2 regions of the Bacillus sp. KNSH39 genome follow, and region 2 is predicted to be linked to the other one. Evidence: riboswitches for the same ligand, from Rfam matches in the RefSeq annotation. Region 2 holds a riboswitch; the other holds the start of a gene.
The links. Region 2 has a riboswitch for cyclic di-GMP ahead of ACUL40_RS21920 (methyl-accepting chemotaxis protein). Riboswitches for the same ligand answer to the same signal wherever they lie in the genome.

Region 1 (7,698 bases), 1.1 Mb from region 2:
AAATAAAAAATTCTATGTGTTTTTACTTTCCTCTATTGTAGGAAAATATTTAATTTATTTATTTGTATTAGAGGAAGTAAAAGCATTTATGTTCCTTATTATGTATACACTTATGTTAATAGCTGCATATATCATTTTAAACCGATTTTTACAATATCTTTCAGCTGTAAAGGAAAGTATTGCGATTGCTAGTGAATCACAGAAATTAGCAGTAATCGGAAAAATGGCAGCGACGGTTGGACATGAAATTAAAAATCCACTTGCTTCATTAAAAGGATTTACGCAATTACAACGAGAGAAGCATGAAGAGGATCCTATTTATAAACGTATGATTTTTGAAATAGAAAATATGAATAATATGATAAGTGAGTTAATGGAAGTTGCTACATGCAAACCTTCTATTTATAAGAAACATGATGTAGGAAAAATTGTATTACAAGTAATAACAAGTCTTCGTGAAAAAATAGATGAATTAAACATTCAGTTTATTTCTAATGTGGAAGAAAAAACAATAGAAGTTGAATGTGATGAACGAAAAATAAGAGGAGTCTTTTTATATACGATAAAAAATGCTTTAGAGGCAATGGGACAAGGTGGTATATTACATTTACAATTAGAAAATAAAGGGAAAGAATATGTAATGATCAGTGTGATCGATAATGGTCATGGTATTAAGCAAGAAAACTTACCCCGTGTTACAGAGGCCTTTTATACAACGAAACAAGATAAAATTGGTCTGGGACTGACGGTAGCGAATCGAATTGTCGCCGAGCACCTTGGTGAGTTGCATATTTCAAGTGAAAAAGATACTGGAACGAGAATAGACATCATTCTCCCAAGGAAGTGTGGAAATACTGAAATCCAAGTGGAAGAAAAGCTAGGAGTTACCATATGAATAAAGGCTATATATTTAAAAATGAAGAAATAAAGGCGCTGAAAGCATTTTTAAGTTTATTTTTTATTATATTTTTCGTATATGATCTTGCCTATGAATTTATCGTACCGTTAATCGGTGGAGAGCAAGAAGGTGTAGGAGAGTTTGAAGATGGTTTAGGTTTATGGCTTTACTTTTTGATGGTGGTATTGTTTTGCATTGGAATATACTTTATGAAATGGAAGAATGCTTTTGCGGTAAAGTATATTATTCTAATTGGCTATAATGTATTAGATTGTATCCATAACATTATGATTTATTATGGTAGCGATGCAGAATTTGACGGTGGAAATATAGTAGAAGGATTTTTTATTTTGTTTGCACCAATCTTTGTGAATAAAAGATATTTCTGGTTAGTTCCAGCGATACTTATCGGAAAGTATGCTCTTACAGGAATCATTATTCAATCTTCTCTCGTTTTAATCCCAATGGCATTATATAGCGTATTTACTATCATATGTTGGATTATATTTTTAAGGGTTCAGTCTTACGTTCGTACGCTTGAGATGATGGACAAAGAAATAAAACAGACAGAAAAACTAGCAGCTGTTGGAAAGATGGCAACGGTTATTGGTTATAAGATTAGAAGACCTTTAGCAAACTTAAAAAAACTTGTGAATAAACAAGCAGACAAGCATCCAGAGGATAAAATTTATAGTGATATTATGAAACAAGAAGTAGATCGGATTCATATAATTGCTACAGAACTTAGTGGATTTGAGAAATCTAAATCACTAGAATCAGAAACTCATAACATACAAGAAATTATTTCTTATGTTATTCGAGTTATGGAAAAGCCAGCTTTAAAACAAGGAGTTTACATACAAGGTATTTACAGTAAAGACTTACCATCAATTACATGTGATGAAAAACGATTAAAACAGGTCTTTTTTAATTTAATCAAAAATGCAATTGAAGCAATGTCAGTTGGCGGAACAATTACGATTAAAGTTACTGTAAAAGATGGAATCATCGTTCAAGTGAAAGATGAGGGATGCGGCATTCCGAAAGATAAAATTCCAAAATTAAATGAAGCCTTTTATACAACGAAAGAAACAGGAACTGGTCTAGGTTTAGTAGTTACAGAAAAAATTATTAAAGACCACAACGGTAAAATAAGTTTTGAAAGTGAAGTTGGGGTTGGAACGACGGTTGAAGTTATGTTACCACTGCATTAACCACAAAAAACATCACTTATTTGGAAGTGATGTTTTTTTATTTTATCTCGCTATTTGTGTATAGTAAAAATCTCATTTTATCGATAAAGAATGTATGATGTGTTTCTAGCATCAAAATGTTTTTTGAAAGTTTTAAATATGGATTTCCTAGAAAAAATTCAGATTATAAAAATTAATGGTTTTTTTCTAAAAAAACTATTTTCTTTTTTGGGTTTTAATGGTATATTCAAAACACGATAAATAAATACCTATATTTGGCACACTATTCGAAAGGATAGGTCGCAAAGCTAAGAGTCTAAAGTAATGAAAATTACTATGATAGTCTGGTTGCAGTTTGGATTTTCACACATAGTTGTATGTATGAAAATCGAAGAGGCAACCGGATTTTTTTATTGTCTCAAAAAGAAAAAATAAATGGGCACACTATTCGAAAGGATAGGTCGCAAAGCTAAGAGTCTAAGGTAATGAAAATTACTATGATAGTCTGGTTGCAGTTTGGATTTTCACACATGTTGTGATGTATGAAAATCGAAAAGGCAACCAGGCTTTTTATTTTCTAGGAATATACACTATGATTGTAAATTTAGCTAGAAAATAAATTTAGTGTTCGAAATATTCGGTATATAGGAAGCGAGGGAGGGAAGTACATTGCAAAAACAAATAGGGAAATTTGGGCGTATACTTCTCGCTGGAGGAATATTATTTACACAAGTTGGTGTGCTAGACTACTCTGCAACGAAAGTTTATGCGGTTACAAACGACGAGCAAGGACGTTTTATCGTTCATATGGATAAACAAGAAATAAAAGTTGATGAAAATGTAGTATTAAAGATTACAAATACAAATAAACAAGATGCTAATATCGAGCTGAAATTATCTAATGAGCAGCTGTTTAATGAAGCAGAAACGAAAAAAATGAATGAAAACAATAAAGCGATTCAAAACATTTCAGTAACAGAAGATCACATTGTAAAAATTGAAAAGAATGAACAAAGTCATTCTATCGGTGACGTATATGTAGTCATTCAAATGAAAAAAGCTGGAGAGTACAAATTTGAACCGATGGTGAAGTTTGAAGGGAATGAAAAGAAAATTGAATCTCCTTCTCTGCATGTTGGAGAGAAAAAAGAGGCTTTACATGTAGCTATTTCTGATGAAAATCCAAAGGTTTCAGAGGAAGTTGTGAAAAAAGAAATCAGTGAAAAAGTGAAAGTATCGGAAGAAAATAAAAAACAAGAAATAAATGCTACTAATGCTGAAATTCCAAAAGAAACGAAGACTTTAGCGAAAGAAAAGGTTAATGAAGAACTCGTATCAAAGGAAAATGAATTAAAAGAGAGCAATAAGGTCAACGAAAATAATCAGGAATTACCTGCTATTCAAGCTGAGAAGGTATTAAAGAGCCAATCTCTACTAGCTGCTAGTCCTGTTACAAGTATTCTTAAATATCCAAATGTAAAGGTAATAAATAATAGAACAGGTGAAGGGCCTTCTATCTCGGGTAAATATGCTTTTAGATTTGTTTGGAGCCCACAAGTAACATATGAGGTAAAGGGTAGTAGCGATGACAGAACTGGTCAAAGTCAATATACATTTAGAAATTCAAATAGAGAACAGTACGTATTAGTAAAAAAAGCTGGTGAATATCAAGGGAAATGGATTGATGTCCGTATTAATATTCAATCTATGACAGCTTCATCTGTAGATGTTAAAACACCAATAACTAAAGGTGATGCAAAAAACTTTTTACAATTATATGGGAACGGAAGGGCAGGACAAACTTATAATGCTTCCTTTGAATTTTATGAGCACGGAACAAGTAAAAAAGTACCATTAACGGCAATGTGGAATTTTAAAAGGATAAATAGTTATAAAAATGTTACGTTGCGTAATGATGGTAGTCATTTAACGAATTTATACGTGTATGATACGAGTTCAATTAGGTATCAAGATAAAGGGAATAATAAAATAGAGTTTTCTGGAACAGCAGGCCCAGTAGCTACTCCAGAAGCAGATATGACAATTACATTTGATAATTTAACAGAATTACCGCTAGAAGTTAGATTAAATGCTTCAGGTGTTAATGTAGCATACGACCAATTAGCGATCACACAAATTGAAATTCCAGCTCCAAGTGTAATAGGAGATATTGTGGAAGATAATTCCCGTCAACTTTCTTATAAGGTATATCAAAATATGCCTGCTCAATCGAAAGATATTCACTATGCGAAATCTTTTGTATTAGAAAGTGAAGTGAATAAGGATTTTACTGTGAATGATGTTTCCATTCAAGATGTGGAGAGTGGAGATGATGTAAGTAGCTTCTTTGATATTAGTAGGAAAAACAATAAAGTCACTGCAGTTGCGAAAGAAAATGCGCTAAAAACAGAAGAATTCAACGGGAAAATTTACGAGATGACAATTACAGGTTCTCCTGTAAAAGGTGCCGATGTAATGAAATATTACAAAGGTGGTTATCTTGAAATACCGGTGTCAGCTAAAAATTATTTAGATGGCGATAAGAATGGGCAAGATAGTAATCGAGATGGAATCGCAAAAATAAGGTATAAAGGTATTCCAATTGGGAAATCAGTCCCACAAAAAGTAGTGCAAGGAACAGATTTAACAAAAATGGATATTTCTAAATTTGTGACAGATTTATCTGTAGATACGAATTTGGATGTAGATAAACCAATATCAGTAGTGAAGTTAATCAATATTCCGGATACCAAAATAATAGGGAATCATACTGTAACGGTTGTAATTGAAACGAAGCAAGGTGTACAAGCGGAAATTCAAGTTCCAGTTACTGTTGTTGATGGAACTTTAAAGTTAGTAGACGTACCAAAAGAAATTACCTTTGGAGATTTAACAATTCCATCGAAAACAACGACATACGCACCGAAAGCGATCTCAAATCCTTTAAAGGTAACCGATGATCGTGTTAAAAAGCAAAAATGGAGTGTATATGTAAAGGAAATCACACCATTAACTTCAGCAAAAAATGACACATTGACAGGAGCATTGATTTACAAACGAAATGGAAAGGATACACCTTTAAGTACTTCTAGTATAGAAGCATTCTCGTATACTTCTAAAAACGACGAGGAGGTTTCACTAAATTGGAAGGAAAACGAGGGAATTCATTTACAAGTAAAACCAGGGCCGAATGTCAAAGCAAATACAAAATATTCCGGACAGCTAGAATGGACATTAACCGATGCTCCTCTCTAAAAATATATGAAATATATAAATTTTAGAAAGGAGAGAGTAATGAAAAAAATAGTTGGTATTATCGTTTCCACATTTATATGTGTGCCGTTTCTTATGGCAAATGTAGTAACGGCTACAAGTGCGAATTCAAAAGCAGGTATTACATTTTCGAATAGCTATACACCAAATACATCAACTGATCCGACAAAGATAAATCCAAAAAAAGAGACAGTTGATAAAAATAAAAATGGAGATAAATATTTACCGAAAACAGGAGGCCAGACACGGGACTTCAAACAATATATAGGATTGTTTTCTATTGTTTTATCTCTATATGTATTCAAAAGAATTAGGGGAAAGCAAGTGTATTCAAAATAAAAAATAGATGAAAACAGAGAAAAGGGGAAGGTACATATGAAACTAGCAAAATTAGCATTAATTGGTGCAGTATCATTAACATCAGTTGCAGCAGTAGGAACTTCAGCATTTGCGGAAGAAAAAGCAAATATGAAATCTAAAACAGATGTAATGTTTATTGAAGATACAAGCATAACAGATCCAAATAATCCAGAAAATCCAAATGAAAAAGTTACACCAGAGAACCCTGGTGACCATGAAAAAGGAACAAAAGGTCCATTAAGTATTAACTACGTTTCTAACTTACACTTCGGCGAGCAAGTTATCTCTGGTAATGATCAAACGTACTTTGCAAAATTGGACAAAGTGAAACAAGGGAGCAAAACAGTTGAAGTACCTAACTTCGTATCTGTAACAGATAACCGTGGTACAAATGCAGGATGGAAATTGAAAGTAAAGCAAAATGCACAATTTAAAAGTGGTAATAGTGAGTTAACAAATGCAGCTTTAAGCTTAAGTAACCCAGCTGTAAATTCTGTAACTGATGCACAATATGCACCTACCACATTTAAAAATAAAGTAACGTTAGCTCCAGGTGGAGATGCGGTGGAAATTGCTACTGCCGCAAAGAATAAAGGTATGGGTGATTGGACGACTGCATTCGGTAAAGGAGCAGAACAAGGTAAACAGAGTGTGAGCTTATTCGTACCAGGTACGACAGCAAAAGAAAAAGGTGCGAAATATTCAGCTGAGCTAACTTGGACTTTAGAAGATACACCAAACTAAGGTTGTATAAGATTGAAAATTAAGAATAAATGAATTTTAAAAAATAAAGGAGTATAAAACTATGAAACTAGCAAAATTAGCATTAATTGGAGCGGTAACATTATCATCAGTATCAGTAGGGACGTCTGCATTTGCAGCTGAGAAAGATGGCGGGAAATTAGATTCAAAAGCATTCATTAAATTCGAGAAAAATACAGATAAAATTGATGTTGTTAATCCAGAGAATCCAGATGAAACTGTAGATCCAGTTGATCCAGATAAAAAAGGTACAGATGGTCCACTAAGTATTGATTATGTATCTAACTTCAACTTTAAAACACAAAAAGCATCAGGGAATAACGAAATCTATTTTGCAGAATTAGATAAAGTAAAGAAAAAAGTAGACGGTTCTGTAATTGACGTGCCAAACTACGTTCAAGTAACAGATAACCGTGGTACAAATGCAGGATGGCATTTAACAGTAAAACAAAATGGTCAATTCAAAACTGCAGATGATAAAGCGTTGGATGGCGCGGCATTAACATTAAAAAATTCAGCTTTGAAATCAAATGCAGGTAGCGACGCACCAACAGCAGAACAATCTATCACATTAAATCCAAGTGGTGCAGCATCTGATTTAATCGATGCAAAAGAAAACCAAGGTATGGGTACATGGGTAAATACGTTCGGTAAAGATGCAACAGAAGCGAAACAAAGCGTAGAGTTATCTGTACCAGGTAAAACGAAAAAAGAACAAACACAATACACAACTTCACTAACTTGGGAACTAACAGACGCTCCTATGTAGGTAAGAGGAATTTTAAGATAAAAGAGGAAAATGAGAAGAGATAAGGGAATGGCTTTAACCTTATCTCTTTCTTGTCTATAAAATGGATATGAAGGGGACTACATAAGAGATGGTAAAAAAACTATTTACTAGCTTACTATTAATTACATTCTTCATGATAAACGCTTTTTCAGTATATGCAGCTGAAATGAAATTTGCTGTGACAGCAGTTATACCAGAAAATCAAATTGATAAAAATCAAACGTATTTTGATTTGAAAATGCAACCTGGACAAAAGCAAACAATTCAAGTCCAAATGAAAAATGATACGAATAAAGAAGTTGTGGTAGAATCGTTTGCTAATACAGCAATTACGAATAGCAATGGTATTACAGATTATAGTACAGTAGAACCAAAAACGGATTCTACTTTGAAATATCCGTTTTCTAAAATTACTAAAATGC
Region 2 (7,698 bases):
GAAAGAAATGGCACGCATTGAAATAGATAAAATGTCTAAGCTATTGCAAGTGTATTTTATTATGGGAAGTAATAACTGCACAAGGGATCCTTTAGCTGTATTGAAAGAAGCGTTAGATGGTGGAGTGACAATTTTTCAGTTTCGCGAGAAGGGGGAAGGTTCTTTAATCGGAGAAGATAGAGTGCGCTTTGCAAAAGAATTGCAGACGCTTTGTAAGGAATATAGCGTTCCTTTCATTGTAAATGATGATGTAGAATTAGCCATTGAATTAGATGCAGATGGTGTTCATGTAGGACAAGATGATGAAGGAATTACATCTGTTCGTGAAAAAATGGGAGATAAAATTATCGGCGTATCTGCTCATACAATTGAAGAAGCACGCTTTGCAATCGAAAATGGAGCAGATTATTTAGGCGTTGGACCTATTTTCCCAACGAGTACGAAAAAAGATACGAAAGCGGTTCAAGGAACGAAAGGATTAGCCTATTTTAGAGAACAAGGAATTACAGTGCCAATCGTTGGTATTGGTGGGATTACAATTGAAAATACAGCGGCAGTTATAGAAGCGGGTGCGGACGGTGTTTCAGTTATTTCAGCAATTAGTTTAGCTGAATCGGCGTATGAAAGTACGAGAAAATTAGCTGAAGAAGTAAAGAGAAGTTTGTAGGGAAGGACGTGTAGCATTTCAAGTGCTGCATGGAGAAATAGACTGCCCCAAAATTTAAACAAACATTTGATTAAAAAAGCACAAACCTTTTTAAATAAAGGTTTGTGCTTTTTCTTTAAAACATAATTGAAATTAAGAGCATTCCAATTCCGATAGAAGTGAATGTTGCGATTAGACCTGGAATCATAAAGCTATGATTTAAAACATATTTTCCAATGCCAGTTGTACCAGTACGATCAAAGTTAATGGCAGCAACGATTGTGCCGTAGTTTGGAATGAAGAAATATCCGTTTACTGCAGGGAACATCGCAATCAGTAGCGCTGGTGGAATACCAAGGGATAGTCCAAGTGGCATTAAGGCACGAACAGTTGCTGCTTGGCTGTACAGTAAAATAGATAGAATGAATAGTGCGATGGCAAATAGCCAAGGTGCACTTGTTACTAAATGCTGAATGGATCCTTGAATCATATTTAAGTTTCCATTAAAGAAAGTATCTCCCATCCAAGCGATACCGAAAATAGCAACAACTGCTGTTGCCCCCGCTTTAAAGACGTTACCAGACACAATGCTTTCTACATTTGGTTTACAGAAAATAATAATAAGAGCCGCGATAGTTAACATAACCATCTCAATTGTATTCGGCATGGAAAGACGGGCTAACTTCCCATCAACTATCCATCCTGGACGAAGTGCTTCAAATGAACCAAGAAGTACAACAAGGAAGGTTCCTACAAGGAAAAGGATAACTGATAATTTTGCGCCCTTTACACCTACAAATTCTTTTTTCTCTTCAAGCTTAGGAATCATTCCTTCTTTTAATCGTTTTAAGTATTCAGGGTCTTCATTTAATTCTTTTCCCATCTTACTAGCAACGAATGCTGCTAACATACAAGCAATGAAAGTGGAAGGAATACTCACTTTTAAAATATCTAATAAAGTGATTTTATAGTCAGCTAACATTGCTAAAAGAGCAACTGTGGCAGCTGAAATTGGACTAGCTGTAATTGCTTGTTGAGAAGCGATTACGGCAATCGACATTGGGCGTTCCGGTCTAATCCCTGATTCACGAGAGACTTCTGCAATAACAGGAAGTACAGAATAGGCAACGTGACCAGTACCTGCACATAGTGTGAATAAATAAGTAACAATTGGAGCAAAAAAAGTAATACGCTTTGGATTTTTTCGTAATGCCTTTTCAGCTAGATGAACAAGATAGTCCATTCCTCCAGCAGCTTGCAAAGCACCAGCAGCTGTAATTACTGCCAAAATCATAAGCATTACATCGATAGGAGGCGCGGTTGGTTGTAGGTGGAAGACAAAAACGAGTATTGCCATACCAACTCCACCCATTACTCCTAAACCAACTCCGCCTAGGCGTGCACCAATAAAAATACAGAGTAACAAGGTAAGAAATTGTAGCCAAAACATGATAAACTACCTCCGAAATTCATTAGTTAAGATATATTCGAATAGTTTAATTTGAATGAAAATTAAATAAATACCCGAAGAAATCCTTGTTATTTATACATTTTTTATTATATAACACAAAAAAAGTAACATTCACGTACTTTTTGAAATTATTTCGAAAAAGCAATGCATTAAAAATTTGTATTTATATCTCTAAATAAGTAGACATTTTGATTTATATGTTGTAATCTTTGAAAGAGAATAAATTAATTCTCATAGAACTCCCATATCGTTCAACTCGTTCAGCGAGAAAGGCAAACTGATGGAAACATGAGGACGCAAAACTACAGGAGCTAAGGTCGAAAGGCTACGCTAGCCAGTTACCGGACGGATAGGGTTGGTCTTGGCCAATGCTTTTACATTGGCTTTTTTTTATTCTCGAACATATTGAGAAACATTTTCAAACAAAATATCCATATATTTTGTTTTTTTGTTTGTGTTGATTAAGGAAGGTGGATATTAATGAAAAAATATTGGCATAAGTTATCGTTCCTTCAAAAGAACGTCTTATTAACCGTATTAGTTATTTTGACACTTGTTGGAAGTATGGGTGCATTAAGTTTCAATATGTTTCAAAATAGTATGATGTCTTTATTTGAAAGGCAGTCTATTGAAACAGGAGAAATAGTATTGAAAAAACTGGATGTAGAATTAGTTAGAGACATGGCGAAAGATCCTACAGCCGAAAAAGTGAAAAAAGAAAAGTTAACAGAGAAATTAGATGAAGTATCAAAAGAATTGAAAAGCGTTGGACAAACGTATGTTACAGGAGCAAAGCCGAATGAAAAGCGAGAATTACAACTCGTTGGTTTGACTACAGAGTTAACAAATGCGTTTCCTATAAAGCCGGGAGATTATTATGAACAACCCGCTCATTGGATGAAGGCATACGATAAAGTGATTGATACGAAAAAGGCTCAAATGACAGAAGTATATGAAGATGAAATAGGTTCGTGGGTGACAATATTAGAACCAATTACAGATGGAGAAAACAATATTATTGCAATTGTTGCCGCTGACTTAGATGCTTCCATTGTTCCTATTACAAAAGAGAAGTTTATGATACAGGGTTTACTCTTTATCATTATTTCATTAGCAATTGCGACTATTACTCAATTCTTTATCGTGCGTCACTCGCTAGCTCCATTAAAAGATTTACGAGAAGGGTTACGTAAAATTGGTGAAGGTGACTTGAGTATTAAATTAAAAGAAAGACCAGATGATATTGGAATTATTAATGTTTATTTCAATAACACGATTGAAAAGTTTAAAGGGATTATAGATAAAGTAAGGCAAACTGCTGAGCAAGTTTCTTCTTCTTCACAAGAATTGTCGGCGAGTACAGAGGAAAACAGCATGGCAGTTCAAGAGATTGCAAGTTCTATTGAAGGTTTAAGAGTAGGGGCACAGTCTCAAAAAACTTCAGTACAACAATGTTTAGGGATTGTACATGGAATGGAAGATAAGGTAGAAGAGATAACTGGGGCTGCGAAACAAGTTGCGGTTGCTTCTGAAGGTATGGAGCAACATTCAATTGAAGGTAATGAAGTGATTGGACAAATTATTAATCAAATGAGTTTAATCCAAAATGCAGTACAAGATTTATCTTCCATCATTTATTCGTTAGAAACAAGGTCAAAAGAAATTAGTGATATCGTAACTGTAATTACAGGCATTTCAAATCAAACAAATTTATTAGCTTTAAATGCTTCTATTGAGGCTTCACGTGCTGGAGCAGCTGGAAGAGGGTTTGCAGTTGTTGCTGATGAAGTACGAAAATTAGCAGAACAGACGGAAGCGTCTGCTAAAGATATAGCGAAATTAATTGGTGAAACACAAGCTGAGACAGAAGATGCTGTAGTTTCCATGCAAAAAGGTTCAAAAGAAGTAGAAACTGGAATTTCGCTTGTTCAAAGTAGCGGAGATTTCTTTGAAAAAATCTCAAAATCAGCGCAATCTGTTACAGATCAAGTAAAAGCTGTTTCTGGTAATTCGAGTGATATTTTACAAAATAGCCAGAATATTGTTCAAGTCGTAAATGAATTATCACATATTGCAAATACTTATGCCAACAGCAGTAGTAATGTTGAAGAAAGCATGAAAGAGCAAGAAATATCAGTACAAGATATTGCAGAATTAGCGACTTCTTTAAGTTGGCTCTCTCAGGAATTACAAGAGCTTATTGGTGAGTTTAAAAGCGAATAAGGAGAAAGTTCAATTCTAATCAAGGGCGTATCTCCGCTACTGATTATGAATTGAACGAATCTGCCCTTTAATAAGGGATAAAAAAGGTGTGAATTTTCACACCTTTATTATATTTAAGAGAGGAATTTACATAAATATGAAATTAGCAATTTCTTATAGTGAGATGGTAAAAGAATTTTTAGGAAAAGTAGAAGGAAGTATTAAAATACCTAAAGATGTGCAAGGAACAGAACTTAGGATAAAAAGGAAAACGGAACTGTTTTCAAATTTGACTCACATTGTAGATTTAATAGGAGCGACTGCAACGTGGTTATATCATATTTCTAAAGAAAAACATATTGTCGTGCTTTATCATGTAAGAGGAAGTTTATTTCCGATTACTATTGAAGTTTCTAATTTTCTCTCCTATGAAAGTTTAAATTTACAAATTGAAGAGCAACTGGAGCAAATTAAAGAAATGAATGAGGAAGAAATAGAAGAGTTTCAAAACGGTAATACGTTATATGAAATGTCACCTATTATTATTGGTGAAACATATTATGAGCTAAAAGACACGAATACATTACAATTTGTATTTAGTAAAAATATGCAAAGTGTAGAAATAATATTTAATAGTGTTAATTGGAAAGAGACAACAATTACTCGTTATGCACAACAAATACAAGGTGTTTTAATTAATAAATCACAAAATAATAATAAACATATAAATAATTTTAATGTTATTACAGAGGCCGAGATGGCACTTTATAGTCAAGTGAATGATACGACAGCAGTATATCCTGAGAAAAGTATCGTCGATATGTTCTATAATACTGTTACTCAATTTCCAAATCGTATAGCTTTATCTTCAAGGGAAGGTACTTTAACTTATGAGGAGCTAAATAAAAAAAGTAATCAAATAGCTCATATGTTAATTAAAAACGGCGTCCAATTAGGAGACTATGTTGGAATATTTATGAAACGTAGCATAGACACAGTAGTAAGTATGGTAGCTATATTAAAAGCTGGTGCAGCGTATGTTCCGATTGATCCAGATTATCCGGAAAGTAGAATACAGTACATTATTCAAGATAGCCAAGCGAAAGTTATATTGATGAAAGAGACGCCTATAACATGTGATGGGGTTCAAACAGTTTCAATGTATGATAGTGAAACTTATGAAGATACAGATGTAAAGTTGTCTATTCATTGTGATGATGTAGCTTATATGATTTATACATCTGGTTCAACAGGGAATCCAAAGGGAACGATGTTAGCTCATAGAGGCGTTGTTAATCTGTATACTTGGATGAAAAAGCAATATGAATTGACAGAAGAGGATGTATTTGCCCAATTTCCTTCCTTTAGTTTCGATGCTTCTGTATGGGAGTCATTTGCTTCTTTATTCTGTGGAGGAAACTTATATGTACTATTAGAGGAAGAGCGATTGTCTGTAGAAGCATTTGCAAATGCAATCTATAAAGTGAAAGCAACTTCAATCTTGGCATTAGCAACAATTTTTGTTCGACAAGTAGCAACTTATTTAGCAGAAGAAGATATATATAAGCTAGCTTCCCTAAAAAGAATTGCGATTGGCGGTGAAATGTTGCCTGTAGAGGTTATTAAATTGTGGAGAGAAAGAATAGGTACAAATGTTGAAATTCATAATGTATACGGACCGACAGAATGTACTGTAGTGACGACAACCTATAAAATACCTAGTCAGTTAAATGAGGATGTTGCGAGTATTCCCATTGGTAAACCATGTGCTAATTATCAAGTTATGATTTTGGATGAGAATATGAATCTTTGTCCAATTGGTGTACCTGGTGAATTATATATAGATTCAGTGGGATTAGCAAAAGGGTATTTTAATAAGCCTAATAAAACAATTGAAGCTTTTATTCCGAACCCTTTTAATCCTATAGTTAATATATATAAAACAGGGGATATCGTTAAGTTGCTAGAGGATGGAAATATAGAGTTTTTACATCGGAAAGATGATCAAGTAAAAATTAGAGGACATCGTATTGAACTAGGCGAAATCCAAAGTGAAATTTCTCAAAATCATAATATAAAAGAAAATGCTGTTTTTGCTAAGAAGAGTAAGGAAGGTAGCCAATATTTAATCGCGTTCTATACAACTTTAAATAAAAAAGAAATACCAGAATTAGTTTATCAGTTACAAGAGCAATTACCAGATTATATGGTGCCATCTAAACTAATTTATATTAATGAATTACCACTTACACCTAATAAAAAGATTGATGTTAAGAAGTTAGCTCAGTTAGAAGAAAAGTATGAACCGGTTCGGCTACAAGAATATGTTGCACCTTCTAATAAAGCAGAAAAACAAATAGCGAACGCTTGGGCGGAAGTATTAGGAATTTCAAAAGTTGGAGTGCATGATGATTTCTTTACAATTGGTGGACATTCATTAAAAGTATTACGAGTCTTAACATTGTTAAAAGAAGATTTCTCACATTTAACAATTCAAGATTTCTTTAAAGAAAGAACGATATATGGATTAGCTCGAATTGAGCGAGAAGTAAAAGTAGAGAAAGAAGAAGTATTTCGTGAATATAAAGTGATTCACGAACCAGATACTATCACGTATGCAAACGTTTTGGAAGAAAACCAGATTTCAAATGTCTTTTTAACAGGAGCTACTGGTTATTTAGGATCACACATATTATATGAATTGTTGAGAGATACATCTGCTACTATTTATTGTTTAGTAAGACCAACTAAAGATGTGCAGCAAAGAATTATAGATACATTAACAGGCTACTTTAATGATATATGTGAAGAATGGTTACAGCGTATACAGGCCGTAGCTGGTGATCTTGGAGAACAGTATCTTGGGATGAGCGAAGAAGAATTTATGTTCATCAGTTCTAAGATGGATACGATAATTCATTGCGGTGCAGATGTAAGACATTTTGGAGATGTAAAACAATTTGAAAATATAAATGTCCAAGGAACTAGCCGTATGCTAACATTAGCGGAGAAAGGTGCTACATTCCATTTTATTTCTACAATTGGTATCCCGTTAGAATTAGCGGTAGATCAATGGGATACATACATGAAAACTGGTGATTTTAATTACAGTGTAGACTTAGAGAATGTATATTCAAATAGTAAACTACAAGCGGAAAACATTGTTCGTGAAGCAATGAAAAATGGTTTGCGTGGAAATATTTATCGTGCAGGTAATTTAGCATGTCATTCAGAAACAGGTTCGTTCCAACAAAATATTGAAGGAAACGCATTTTATCGTCTTATTAAAACAATGCTATTAATTGGGAAAGCACCAAATGTGAAGTGGAAAGTTGATTTCACACCAATTGATTTTGCTAGTAAATCAATTGTATCGTAT

Region 1: linked by a shared signal. The riboswitch ahead of ACUL40_RS16135 (WxL domain-containing protein) and the one ahead of ACUL40_RS21920 (methyl-accepting chemotaxis protein) in region 2 are both predicted to bind cyclic di-GMP.

The regions. Positions count from the first base shown of each region.
Region 1 covers NZ_JBQXYO010000001.1:3,151,287-3,158,984, reverse strand. Annotated here, with positions in the region: gene ACUL40_RS16145 (ATP-binding protein) at 1-895, shown strand, start outside; gene ACUL40_RS16140 (ATP-binding protein) at 892-2,112, shown strand; cyclic di-GMP riboswitch class I at 2,359-2,447, shown strand; cyclic di-GMP riboswitch class I at 2,520-2,608, shown strand; gene ACUL40_RS16135 (WxL domain-containing protein) at 2,761-5,346, shown strand; gene ACUL40_RS16130 (hypothetical protein) at 5,386-5,703, shown strand; gene ACUL40_RS16125 (WxL domain-containing protein) at 5,740-6,468, shown strand; gene ACUL40_RS16120 (WxL domain-containing protein) at 6,530-7,255, shown strand; gene ACUL40_RS16115 (DUF916 and DUF3324 domain-containing protein) at 7,365-7,698, shown strand, end outside.
Region 2 covers NZ_JBQXYO010000001.1:4,285,246-4,292,943, forward strand. Annotated here, with positions in the region: gene thiE (thiamine phosphate synthase) at 8-667, shown strand; gene ACUL40_RS21915 (anaerobic C4-dicarboxylate transporter family protein) at 783-2,096, opposite strand; cyclic di-GMP riboswitch class I at 2,379-2,463, shown strand; gene ACUL40_RS21920 (methyl-accepting chemotaxis protein) at 2,598-4,340, shown strand; gene ACUL40_RS21925 (non-ribosomal peptide synthetase family protein) at 4,477-7,698, shown strand, end outside.